Linked DNA regions of Nitrosospira lacus. The protein of the gene in region 1 interacts with the protein of each later gene in a pairwise test. Links are inferred from orthologs where the notes say so. Each region holds a gene or a part of one and is shown in the gene's direction. Other genes may lie near its edges.

Region 1 (4,348 bases):
GACCCCTTTATTCCCTCCCGCAATCTAGCCTTATTCTTTAGGCTGGATGCATGGAATCCGTTCTTTTATTATTTGTCGTTCGTGACGAGGTTTTTTTCGTCGGTATCGACGACAAAGACGGCCAGCAGGCGTGCGGGCTGAGTCTTACTGTTATTTGCGCTGACGCCGTGATGATCGCCCGATAAATCGGCGAAATCCATGTGAAGCGACACAAATTCCCGATCTCCCCGTTTCGTTGCCTCCCTCCAGTGGGCTTATGAGGGCGCACCCAGAATTACATAAACGAATGACGGTGCAGAATATGGAGATCTGGTGATAGACACTGTTGGTCAGAAATCGCAAAAAAACATCAAAAATTTTGTTCTTCCACCTTTATTTATGCCCTGAGTCGTAGAATTAGAGGCAAACCACTGCATATCTGAGCTTGTGATATGATTCATCCCTGTTCAACAGCTTATTGAATCGCAATAATCTTCTCGATAGATTATTAGACGAATTTTTGCTTGGTTTAACGTTATTGAAGGGATAAAAATGGACCGAGTTTCCGGTGCCATCATGGGTGCGCTGGTCGGTGATGCCCTCGGTTTGGGATGCCACTGGTATTATGACCTTGCCGAGATGCGCAAGGATTATGGTCCCTGGGTGAACGGTTATACGACTCCGAAACTGGATCGTTACCACGGCGGTATGACTGCCGGACAACTTTCCCAGACAGGCTTGATCTTCGTCATGCTCCTCAGGTCAGTGGCGGAGCATGGGGAGTATCGTGAGGAGGACTTTACCCGCAGGCTCGATGAAGAATTGTTTCCCTTGCTGAATGGCACGCCGGTATACGGCCCAGGCGGATATACCAGCCAATCGATACGGGAGGCATATCGCAGGCGCGTGGAGCAAGGAAAGACATGGCGTGAAACCGGAGGGCATGCGGATACCACGGAAGCGGCTGAACGCGCCATTGTGCTTGCTGCGCATTATGCGAACCACCCGCGAAAAGTTGCCGAGACGGTTTCCGCCAATTGCCTTCTTACGCAAGGCGATGAGGCCATCGTCGCCATGACGACGGCCTACAACGTAATTCTGTCCCGCTTGATTGCCGGAGAGAAACTGACGCCGGTGATTTCGGACAAGCTCATGCAGCTTGTTCAAAATGGCGAGTTGCCATTTCATTCCGTGACAAAAAGCAATCTTGCTCCACCCCGTCCCGGCGAGCCCGATCCGCCACGAGCCGGGCGCTTTTCCTCTCCCGACGCGCTGTTAACACCGCATTATGTTGCCCTCGCGGCGATTGATCCGGATATCCGAATTGAACCGGCCTGCAAAGTATCCATCGTTTACGGTATGCCGTGTGCCATCTATCATCAACTTCCCGCCGCATACTATCTTGCGGCGCGTTTTGCGGATGACTTCGAATCCGCGGTGCTGCATGCCGTAAACGGGGGGGGGGCAGAACATGTCGCGTGCGATGCTGACTGGCGCCCTGGTTGGCGCACAGGTAGGGCTTGAGGGAATTCCCGAACGTTTCCTTGATGGACTTGAAAATGGAAGGGAATTGCTGGCGCTTGCCCGAAAAATCGGGACTCAGCCCTAATCATCTATTCTTGCGGGTATGGCAGTAGACGCAGGCGTCGACTCCGTGCACAATGACACAATTGATGGGCAGCGTAATTCCCTGCCGCAAGCCTGGATTTTATCAAGTATAATTAATTGATTATTATAAATAGTAACTCTATTGCGAGTTGCTGGTTGAAACTATTTTCACTTTTTATGGCGGGCCTCCCCGCATTGCATAGTAGTGAACCTGGTCAGGTCCGGAAGGAAGCAGCCACAGCTATTTTCTGCAAGTGCCGGGGGTCAGGCTCGCCACCCTTTTTATTTGGATAGGCAGCAGGCCGGAACCGGCGTTTGCAATGCCGGTTCCGGCCTATCCTTGGGTCGTCTGCGGAACGAATGCGAGTTTCCGGCCAGTCTACAATAATCTTTTCTATCTCCTCTCGGTTATCACTTTTCCGCTATCGTGCCAACTCAAGTCCTTGCCCGCAAATGGCGTCCCAGGAGTTTTTCCGAGCTGACTGGACAGGAGCACGTGGTCAGGGCGCTTACCAACGCACTTGAGCAAAAAAGACTGCACCATGCCTACCTGTTTACCGGCACGCGCGGCATCGGCAAAACCACTATCGCACGTATTCTGGCCAAGGCGCTCAATTGCCAGACCGGGATTACGCCCACACCTTGCGGCATTTGTTCCACCTGCACGGAAATTGATAGCGGACGCTTTGTCGACTTGATCGAGATGGATGCCGCCTCCAATACACAGGTGGACAAGATGCGTGAGCTGCTGGAAAACGCCCTTTATGCTCCCACCAGCGCCCGTTACAAGATTTACATCATCGATGAAGTCCACATGCTCTCCAAATCGGCTTTCAATGCCATGCTGAAAACGCTGGAAGAGCCACCAGAACATGTCAAATTTGTTCTTGCCACGACCGATCCGCAAAAGATTCCCGTTACCGTTTTGTCTCGCTGCCTGCAATTCAACCTGAAGCAGATCCCGTTACCGCTGATTGTCGCCCACCTCAAGCATGTGCTTGAACAGGAAAAGATAAGCTGCGACGCCACATCATTACAGCTGCTGGCGCGGGCGGCGCAGGGCAGCATGCGCGATGCCTTGAGTATTCTGGATCAGGCGATTGCCTTCGGTAAGGGGACGATCGAAGAAGCCGGGGTGCGGGACATGCTGGGGGCCATCGATCAGGGTTATCTTTATGACTTGCTGGATGCCGTGTCGCAAAATGATGGTGCCCGGATGCTTGCGGTGGCTGACGCGATGGAAACCCGTAGCTTGTCGTTCAATGCGGCTTTGCAGGATCTGGCAACGTTACTGCATCGTCTTGCGCTGGCGCAAGTCGTACCGTCGGCTATTGCTGAGGAGACCCCCGAGCGCGAGGAAATTTTCGCGTTGGCGAAGACGTTCACACCGGAAGATATTCAGCTGTTTTATCAGATTGTCATACATGGCCGCTCCGATCTGTCCCAGGCGCCGGATGAGTATGCGGGTTTCACCATGACGCTGATGCGGTTGCTGGCGTTCATGCCGGAGGACATGCCCAGGGCTACAGGACCGAAGCATGATAAAGAGATAAAGCGGCCTTCGCCTTCAATCCCAAGGCTTGTGGAAATACCCGGAACCGCGGAAACGACAGAAACAAGAAAAACGACAGAAGCATTCAACATAGCAGAAACGGTAAAAGAAGCGAAATCAGCCGAAACAGCAACGGTTGGACCTGCACCCACCGTGAGTATATTTGGCAGCGACTGGACAACGATGGCAAACCAGCTCAAGTTGAACGGAATGCCAAAGATGCTGGCTCAATATTGTGAGGTGAAGAAGGCTTCCCCGAACGAAATCGAATTTTGCGTACCGGAAAAGCACAAGCACCTGCTGGAAAAAAGACATCAGGAGAAAATGAGCGCCGCGCTGAGCGAGTATCTCGGTAAGCCGGTCCGATTAAAGTTCTCTGTCGGGATCGTGACGGGCATGAATCCCGCGGAGCTGGAAAACCAGGAAAAACAGCAGAAGCAGTCGCAGGCTATCACGGCCATCGAAACAGACCCGTTCGTACGAGAGCTGGTGGAGAATTTCGACGCGGAACTGATCGTTTCCTCGATCAAACCCATTCAATAGTGGAGGTGGAAAATGATGAAAGGTGGCTTGGGCAATTTTATGAAGCAGGCTCAGCAAATGCAGGAGAACATGAAAAATATGCAGGAGAAATTGGCCTCGATCGAAGTCGAAGGCCAGTCCGGCGCCGGCATGGTCAAGGTGGTGATGACTTGTCGCTATGATGTCAAGCGCGTGGCTATCGACGACAGCCTGATTGGTGACGATAAGGACATGCTCGAAGACCTGATCGCCGCCGCGGTAAACGATGCGGTGCGGCGGGTGGAAGTCACCACGCAGGAAAAAATGGCTGGCTTGACTTCCGGAATGGCGCTACCGCCCGGGATGAAATTGCCGTTTTAATTTGTCGAAGATGGGATCTAATGGACCGGATATTGGAATGCGTGTGCCGCTTCGTGCAATGCTCCTTCTCGGGCTTTATTTACAATGAAAACGCCAACCAGTCTCGAAGACCTGATCGAATCGTTGCGCTGCCTGCCCGGAGTGGGACCCAGGTCGGCGCAACGCATGGCTTATCATCTCCTGCAGCGGGATCATGCCGGCGCAGAGCGGCTTGCCAAGTCGCTTGCCTATGCACTGGAACATATCAGGCACTGCGAGAAATGCAACAACTTCACTGAAGAAATCGTGTGCGAGTTGTGCCGTTCCGAGCGGCGCGATGCGACATTG
Region 2 (4,859 bases), 2.0 Mb from region 1 along the record:
TCTCATCCGCGGTCACGCTGGAATTTCCCGAAGAGGGGGGGCACGCCGGATTTCTGAATTCGCCTTTTCCGGGCAGATTGACATGGCTCCCCGAGAGAATTATCAGTTTCTTCGCGGAGCAAGAATCCGAGATTTACCGCAATTCCCAGATGAATTTAACTGAGCTGGGAGCCCCGTCGCCCGGATGATTATAAATTCGGATTAGATATCCCCTCGGGTTTGAGGATGGGGCAATTGGTGTAAAATCGAATCCGATTTTCAATATTGCCTGAGGGTCCAGCCGGGAGTCGAGTCCCATGAGAGTGGGTACCATGGCCAGCACCCATGCCAAACATCAAGTCAGGATCACGGCAACATGTCTACATCCCCCACCTTTGTCCACCTGCGCATGCACAGCGAGTATTCCATCGTGGATGGCATTGTGCGTATCGACGACGCGGTGGCAAAAGCGGCGTCCGACGGTATGCCGGCATTGTCGCTTACGGATCTTTCCAACTTGTTCGGCATGGTGAAGTTTTATCAGGAGGCGCGAGCCAAAGGCATAAAACCGATCATCGGCTGCGATGTCTGGATAAGCAACGAAGATGACCGGAACAAACCCGCGCGTATTTTATTGTTGTGCCAGTCCAACTCGGGCTATCTCTTATTGTGCCAGCTGCTGTCCCGCGCCTATCGCGAAAACCAGCGCCAGGGACGGGCAGAAATCAGAAAATCCTGGCTTGCCGAGAGCCAAACGGGGACGGCGGGACTGATTGCCCTGTCCGGGGCAGACCTTGGCGATATTGGCCTGATGTTGATGCAGAATAATTTGATTCAGGCGGAAATGCTCGCGCGAGGGTGGGCGGATTTGTTCCCAAACCGTTTTTACATCGAGGTACAGCGGGTAGGGCACCCCAATACCGAGACGCTCGTGCAGAACTCACTGGCGCTGGCATCCGCATTGCATCTGCCGGTAGTGGCAACCCAATCGGTACAGTTTCTAAATCCCGACGATTACAAGGCGCATGAAGCGAGGGTGTGCATCGCCGAAGGTTACGTGCTGGGTGACCGCCGCCGCCCAAAGCATTGCACTGAAGAGCAGTATTTCAAGACCCAGGCGGAAATGGCGGCATTGTTCGCTGACATACCGGCGGCACTCGCCAACACCGTGGAACTCGCCAAGCGCTGTAATCTCGCCCTGGAGTTGGGAGTCAATCGCCTCCCATTATTTCCGACGCCCAACAACCAGAGCCTGGAGCTGTATTTGCGCGCCCAAGCGGAAACCGGCCTCGAAGAGCGCATGCAAGCTCTTTATCCCGATAGAACTGAGCGCAATGCGCAAATGCCCAAATATCGCGCGCGGCTGGATTTCGAGGCATCCACCATCGTGCAGATGGGGTTCGCGGGCTACTTCCTGATCGTTGCCGATTTCATCAACTGGGCCAAGCACAATGGTGTGCCTGTCGGCCCTGGCCGAGGCTCCGGTGCGGGTTCGCTGGTCGCTTATTCCCTTGGCATTACCGACCTCGATCCGCTTCGTTACGATTTACTGTTTGAACGCTTCCTTAATCCGGAACGTGTTTCCATGCCTGATTTTGACATCGATTTCTGTCAGGATGGGCGCGAACATGTCATAGATTATGTCAAACAGAAGTATGGCGCCGAGAGTGTTTCGCAGATTGCCACATTTGGCACCATGGCGGCAAAAGCGGTAGTGCGCGATGTCGGGCGGGTGCTGGATCTGCCTTATAACTTCGTCGATCAGTTGGCGAAGCTGGTACCGTTTGATCTTGGCATGACGTTGAAAAAGGCGCGTGCGGAAGAGCCACAACTGAACCAACGCGCGCAGGCAGAAGAAGAGGTGCGTAATCTGCTGGAACTGGCCGAACGCCTCGAAGGGCTTACACGCAATGTAGGCATGCATGCCGGGGGCGTCCTGATCGCATCGGGAAAGATTACTGATTTTTGCCCCGTTTACTGCACAGACTCGGGTAATTCGGTAATAAGCCAGCTGGACAAAGATGATGTTGAGAAAATCGGCCTGGTGAAGTTCGACTTCCTCGGGTTGCGGACGTTGACTATCCTCGACTGGACCGTCAGATACATCAGGCAGGGAAATGCGCCCCCCGGCGTACAGGGGTCCGGGCGCACCGTACCGAGTGCCGATGGGAACATTGCTGAAACCGGAATTGGAAGCATGCAATCCTTTTCCCTGGAGAACCTCCCTCTGGATGATCCGGCCACCTACGCGCTGTTGCGGCAGGGAAACGCCGTAGGGGTATTCCAGTTCGAATCGCGCGGCATGAAAGATCTGTTGCAGAAAGCAAAGCCCGACTGTTTTGAGGACATCATCGCGCTGGTGGCGCTGTACCGTCCGGGACCGATGGCCCTGATTCCCGAATTTACCGAGCGCAAGCATGGCAAGCGCGTGGAGTATCTCGATCCGCGTTTGCAACCCATACTTGAGCCCACATATGGCGTGATGATTTACCAGGAACAGGTCATGCAAATCGCGCAGGTGATAGGCGGCTACAGTCTAGGGAGTGCCGATCTGCTGCGGCGGGCAATGGGTAAGAAAAAAGTCGAAGAAATGGCCATGCAGCGCGATATTTTCGTTGCCGGCGCCACCAGGAATGGTTTGACAGAGCGCGATGCGACCGAACTGTTCAGCCTGATGGAAAAATTTGCGGGCTATGGTTTCAACAAGTCGCATGCGGCGGCTTATGCCTTGATTGCATTTCAGACCGCCTACCTCAAGGCACATTATCCCGCTGAATTCCTGGCCGCCACACTGTCCGCCGATATGGACGATACGGACAAGGTGCATGCTTTTTTTGAGGATGGCATTGCCAATGGGCTCACCATCCTGCCCCCCGACATCAATCTTTCCGGTCACCGTTTCATTCCTGTGGAGGAAAAAACCATACGATATGGTCTGGGAGCGGTAAAAGGGACGGGCGAATCGGCAATCGCTGCAATTATCAAGGCGCGCGATCAGGGTGGGACCTACACTGATTTGTTCGATTTTTGCCAGCGGGTGGACAAGCGCATTGTCAACCGCCGCGTGGTGGAATCACTCATCCGCGCTGGCGCATTTGATTCTGTCAATAGCCATCGGGCGGGCTTGCTGGCATCGGTCGGCATTGCCCTCGAATCGGCCGAACAGGCCGGCCGTGCGGTCAACCAGGTGAGTTTATTTGGTGAGGGTGACGATTCGATGGAACAGCAGAGTTTGATCAATGTGCCGCAGTGGGTGGAGAAGGATAAGCTGAAGAATGAAAAAATGGCGCTGGGATTCTATTTGAGCGGCCACCCATTCAATGCCTGTGCGGAAGAACTGAAAGACTTTGTACGCACGCGGCTGAATCGGTTGAATCCCCAGCGAGAACCGCAACTTCTGGCAGGAATCGTCTATGCCGTACGCACTCAAATGACCCGGCGTGGCAAGATGGGGGTGATCGTATTGGATGACGCCAGTGCGCGGGTGGAGATAGTTGTGTACAACGAGTTATTCGAGTCTGCCCGTAGTTGGCTGAAAGAAGATCAACTGCTTTTGGTAGAAGCCAGGGTGAACAGTAAAAGGGGTGACGACGGGAATGGCGATGAACTGCGTATTTCCGCCGATCAGCTCTATAATCTGGACAGTGCCCGCTCGCGCTACGCAAAATGCATGAAGCTCCACTGCAATGGCCTGTCGAACGCGGCCAAGCTAAAGGAATTACTTGCACCCTATCGTATCAACGCTAATACCGTCAACGCCGGCAATAGTCAACATGGCGATGGGTACTGTCCGGTATCGGTGATTTATCGCAATAAGGATGCGGTTTGCGAACTGAAACTGGGAGATGCCTGGCGCGTAAGCCTGCAGGACAATTTGCTGCAATCCTTGTCAGCGCATTTCAAGGCGGAAAATGTCAAGGTGATTTACTGACGGAAGGTACCGGTGCCTTTATCCGAGCATCCTTGTTTGGGCGCCTTATTCTTGACCGAATAGTTCAGGAGTTCTACTATGCTTCCGCTCACTCGATATTTTTGCATTCTCGTAGAGAACATTGCTGGGCTACGGACCAATTAAAGATCCGCCTACGAGCCCCGGTTTGGGGCTTATGTAGAATGGATAAGACGTAACATAACCCATCAAACCCGGACATACATAATACGATACACATCCAACCATGACCCACGACAAGCACCGGGCTCTATTTCCTCGCGGACCGGGGCTATTCCTCATGCTGGACTGGACCAAAAGCACTGAGTTGAGAGCGACGGCGGGTTGTAAGGAACAAGACTTGCCAAATGACAGGCTGCGCTTTGCTTCCCTCATCCCACTGAAATGACATGGAAACATCATAAAAGGTAAAAAATGGAACCCAATACCACAACTATTGCCTCGGGCTTGCAGAAGGTAAAAGCCCGCATAAGCGAGATCGCGGACAAAGCGGGCCGGCAACCCGAAGCCATTACGCTTTTAGCTGCAAGCAAAACCAATCCTGTCGAGTGCCTGCGTGAAGCCTTTGTCGCCGGACAGACGATTTTCGGAGAAAATTATCTTCAGGAGGCGCTGGGGAAGATTCCGGCGCTCGCAGATCTGCCCATCGAGTGGCATTTTATCGGCCCCATACAGAGCAATAAAACAAAACGCATCGCAGAAAATTTTGCCTGGGTACATAGCATAGACCGGAAAAAAATTGCCGGCCGTTTATCGAAGGATAGACCCGAATCATTGCCTCCCCTTCAGGTATGCGTGCAGGTAAACGTGAGCGGAGAGGACAGCAAGAGCGGTGTGGCGCCCGATGAGGCCGCCGATCTGGCGGCGTATATCGTGGAGCTGCCCCGCCTGAAGCTACGGGGAGTCATGGCCATTCCCGAGCTTACCCAAG
Region 3 (3,732 bases), 200 kb from region 1 along the record:
ATCAGATTCTGCGCGAGGTGCAACGGGTGCTTATGCCCGAGGGTCACGTAATTGTCTGTGGTTTCAATCCTCGCAGTCTTTGGGGGATGCGTGGCTTTTTCGGATCGATGAGGGAGCATTTTCCCTGGCATGGGAATTTGATGCCGAAGCTAAAAGACTCGCTGGTTGAGAAGCATTTTCCCTGGCATGGCAAGTTCATCGCACTGCCAAGACTCAAGGATTGGCTGACGTTACTGGATCTCGAAATCACCAACGACCGCTTATGTTGCTATGTGCCCCCATTCAGTCAGGAAAAGTGGCTGAAGCGATTCAGTTTCATGGAGACCGCGGGTGACCGCTGGTGGCCGTTTTCCGGCGGTATCTACTTTCTGACGGCGGTCAAGCGTGTGCATGGTATGCGCGTGATCAAGCCCGAGTGGAAAGAGGTGCGTGCCGCAAGGAGAGGTATGGCTCCGGTTGCGCAAAAACTCGGCGGCAACGCTTCCGGACAAGAGCCGCGCCTGGCCGCGCGCAACGGGACCATAGTGAAGACGCCCGCGCAAGGCGGAGAGTGAAAGCGGAGCGTGGAGGGGTGGTGGAAATCTTTACCGACGGCGCTTGCAAGGGCAATCCGGGTATTGGCGGGTGGGGGGCGCTGCTGCAATACAACGGGCACAAGCGGGAGCTGTACGGCGGCGAAAAGCTGACGACGAATAACCGCATGGAGCTGCTTGCGGTTATTCGTGCGCTGGAAGCCCTGACGCAGCCATGCGAAGTGCGGCTCCACACCGATTCCCAGTATGTGCAAAAGGGCATCAGCGAATGGATTCACTCCTGGAAAAAGCGCGATTGGCGCACCGCTGACAAAAAACCGGTAAAAAATGATGATCTATGGAAGGAGCTTGATGAGCTGACGCAGCGTCATCGAATCGAGTGGCTATGGGTGCGCGGTCACTCCGGACACAAAGGCAACGAACAGGCGGACATACTTGCCAATCGCGGGGTGCAGTCGGTGCTGGAAAGGCCGGCATCGGCGAGGGAATGACTCGGAGAATTGGCAGGAATTATATAAAAATGAGGCAGACGGATTTTATCGGAAGAAGTACGTATTAACATGAATTTTGAATAGGAATATAAAGCTGTGCGCCAGATTTTTATCGATACCGAAACCACTGGTCTGGAACCCCGGCTCGGCCACCGCATCATCGAAATCGCAGCGGTGGAAATGCTAAGCCGGCGATTGACCGGCCGCAGATTTCACCGGTACCTGAATCCTGACCGGGAGATCGATGAGGGAGCATTGCAGGTTCACGGCCTGACCGTGGAGTTTCTTCAGGACAAGCCGAAGTTTCGTGATGTCATCCCCGAGTTACTCGAATTTCTGGAGGGGGCTGAACTCATCATGCACAACGCTTCATTTGATGTTGCGTTCCTCGATCACGAATTCGGCTTGGCCGAGTTGCAGCCATTGAGCGAATATTGCCATTCAGTGACCGATACCTTGAAAATGGCCAAAGAGCTGCACCCCGGAAAGCGAAACAATCTGGATGTGTTATGCGAGCGCTACGCGGTGGATAACTCCCGGCGTACACTGCATGGCGCTTTGCTGGATGCGGAATTATTGGCGGAAGTCTATCTCGCCATGACGCGGGGGCAGGATAGTCTGCTCATGGAACTGGAGGCACCATCCGCGCTCGAGATCGCCGCCAATCTGCGGGATTTGCAACTGACGGTGCTGACCGCCAGCGGGGAGGAATTGGAAGCTCACGCACAACAGCTTGAATTGATTGAGCACGAAAGCAAGGGTAAGTGTTTATGGAAACGGTTGGAATCCGACGCCAATAGGGATCAGCTAGTCACGCAATAGCGGTGGAGGCTCCCAGAAAGATGGCAGGTTCGGAGCGAGGGGTTGGGTGACCGATTGCGAGATTGAAAGCTGGCGGCAGTACCATAATAAAATTTGTCCCCACTTTGCATCGTCGTGGGCAACATCGGCGAATTCGCTCATCAGGCAAGGAAAAATACCTTGTATGACAATAAAATTTCCACCTCTGACTGACCGTCGGCTGCCCTCTCTCTGCAACCCAGACATTCGCACTCTGCCTGTCATCCGGATGCCGGCAGTCCACAGCCTCACTCAAGTGGGTATCGGTCATGGCAATTCACGGACACTGCTGATGTGTCGAGTTTGCTAAAGTGTTGTCAAGCCTGCGAATTCTGGCATGCATACTGCTGGTTTCATGGGCGGTAACGCTGCGGGCAGAAGCTGTACCCACGGATCAACTCGTTATTACCGAACAGCAAGCCATCGCGCTATTTTATCAGCGCAATCTCGGTTTGATTGCGGCACGTCTCAATATCGATAGTGCCGAGGCGGAGCAGATTATTGCCGCCGCGATTCCTAACCCGGTATTCAGTCTCACCACTTCAGAATTGGCCCCGAAGGCATTTGCCCCGGAGAGTCGTAACTTGGCGGTGCCGGCGATAATCCCGCAGATTGAACAGCTCATCGTGACTGCCGGGAAACGCCGTTTAAGGATAGAAAGCAGCGAACTCGCCACCGAAGCAGTCAATTTTGACGTGCAGGATGTCGCACGCGTGCTCACCAACGCCGTGCGGCGCAGTTACTACAGTCTTTTGCTGGCGCAAAAGACACTTAAAGTGGCGAGCGATAACTTCGAGCGTTACAGGGAAATCCTGCGGGTCAATGAAGTCAGGCTCAGGGTAGGGGATGTCGCAACAGTCGATTTTATTCGCATCGAAGTGGAAAGCCTCAAGGTTCAGGGTGATCAGGATCAGGCCCGGGCGGCATTAAATCAGGCGCGAGCCGATCTGCTGCTGCTGCTGGGCTGGCCTGAAAACAGCATAGAGATCACCGCAGTGGAAACCTGGCCCGAAGCGGCTCCCGAGATTGCGCTGGCCAGGCAAGACCAGCTGGTTGATCGCGCGCTGGAACGCCGGCCGGATATGCGCGCGGCAAGGGTGCGCATCGCACAAGCCAAGAAGATGCTGACTCTGGCGCAGCGGCAGATCATCCCCGATGTGACCATAACCGCTTTTTATGATCAGGATCAGGGAAACCAGTTCCCGCGCACGGGCGGCGTCGGTATCCGTCTACCCATTCCCGTGTTTTATCAACAAAAAGGTGAAATTTCCAAAGCTCGTGTGGGTGTAACCAACTCTGAACTGGCGCTGGCGCAGGCTGAGCAGGACATCCGGGCGGAGGTGATGAAAGCCTCGGCATCGTGGCAGAGCGCCGACGCGATAGCAAGGCGCTTCGAGACATCGGTGGTCAAGCGCATTGAGACCTTACGTAAAGCGCAGGAAATCGCTTATCAAAAAGGAGCGGTAGGCGTGCTGGATTTGATCGACGCACAGCGCAGCTATAGGGCAATAATGCTGGATTATTACACCGCCCTGGCAAATCGCAGCAAAGCCTGGGCAGATCTGTTAATGGCATATGGAGAGGAAACCAAAGGTTCCTCCCGGGGTCTGGCGGGCAGCGATGGTTAAGTTGCCTGGTGGTTTCTTGCTGTGGACTCCTGGTCCAAATAAGCGAATGAATCCAGCCCAGGTAAAGCTTATGGGCACGAGATTTTGCGCTGCCACGCATCTCGCCATCGGACTGTTGAGTTTGTCGCTGGTCGCCTGTCAGCGGCAAAGTCATGAGCAACCATTGCCAGCCGCCAATCACCCCAGGGACGAGATCATTCTCAGCCCGGATTCACCCAAGCGCGACTTCATAAAAGAAAC

What was found. Proteins that work in one complex are often made in the same cells at the same time.
Region 2: the proteins of dnaX (region 1) and dnaE interact in binary tests that used the Escherichia coli proteins (3 or more experiments, as listed by UniProt). The link is inferred for Nitrosospira lacus from one-to-one orthologs.
Region 3: the proteins of dnaX (region 1) and dnaQ interact in binary tests that used the Escherichia coli proteins (3 or more experiments, as listed by UniProt). The link is inferred for Nitrosospira lacus from one-to-one orthologs.

The regions. Positions count from the first base shown.
Region 1 is NZ_CP021106.3:2,629,737-2,634,084, reverse strand. The notes cover bases 1,501-4,348. They hold dnaX (DNA polymerase III subunit gamma/tau), read left to right. Parts: upstream 1,501-2,014; coding sequence 2,015-3,682; downstream 3,683-4,348. Other genes in these bases: recR (recombination mediator RecR), read left to right, coding at 4,106-4,348; EBAPG3_RS11980 (YbaB/EbfC family nucleoid-associated protein), read left to right, coding at 3,698-4,021; EBAPG3_RS15515 (hypothetical protein), read left to right, coding at 1,501-1,588; EBAPG3_RS11995 (ADP-ribosylglycohydrolase family protein), read left to right, coding at 1,501-1,503. In the rest of the region: EBAPG3_RS12000 (cupin domain-containing protein), read right to left, coding at 69-212; more of EBAPG3_RS11995, read left to right, coding at 532-1,500; more of EBAPG3_RS15515, read left to right, coding at 1,451-1,500. UniProt on the Escherichia coli protein: Part of the beta sliding clamp loading complex, which hydrolyzes ATP to load the beta clamp onto primed DNA to form the DNA replication pre-initiation complex.
Region 2 is NZ_CP021106.3:611,628-616,486, reverse strand. What follows is about bases 1-4,110. They hold dnaE (DNA polymerase III subunit alpha), read left to right. Parts: upstream 1-355; coding sequence 356-3,910; downstream 3,911-4,110. Other genes in these bases: EBAPG3_RS02815 (YheT family hydrolase), read left to right, coding at 1-188. Also shown: EBAPG3_RS02805 (YggS family pyridoxal phosphate-dependent enzyme), read left to right, coding at 4,343-4,859. UniProt on the Escherichia coli protein: DNA polymerase III is a complex, multichain enzyme responsible for most of the replicative synthesis in bacteria. This DNA polymerase also exhibits 3' to 5' exonuclease activity. The alpha chain is the DNA polymerase catalytic subunit.
Region 3 is NZ_CP021106.3:2,425,836-2,429,567, reverse strand. Bases 1-2,983 are described here. They hold dnaQ (DNA polymerase III subunit epsilon), read left to right. Parts: upstream 1-1,120; coding sequence 1,121-1,846; downstream 1,847-2,983. Other genes in these bases: EBAPG3_RS11000 (TolC family protein), read left to right, coding at 2,176-2,983; rnhA (ribonuclease HI), read left to right, coding at 551-1,024; EBAPG3_RS11015 (class I SAM-dependent methyltransferase), read left to right, coding at 1-554. Outside these bases: more of EBAPG3_RS11000, read left to right, coding at 2,984-3,492; EBAPG3_RS10995 (efflux RND transporter periplasmic adaptor subunit), read left to right, coding at 3,563-3,732. UniProt on the Escherichia coli protein: DNA polymerase III is a complex, multichain enzyme responsible for most of the replicative synthesis in bacteria. The epsilon subunit contain the editing function and is a proofreading 3'-5' exonuclease.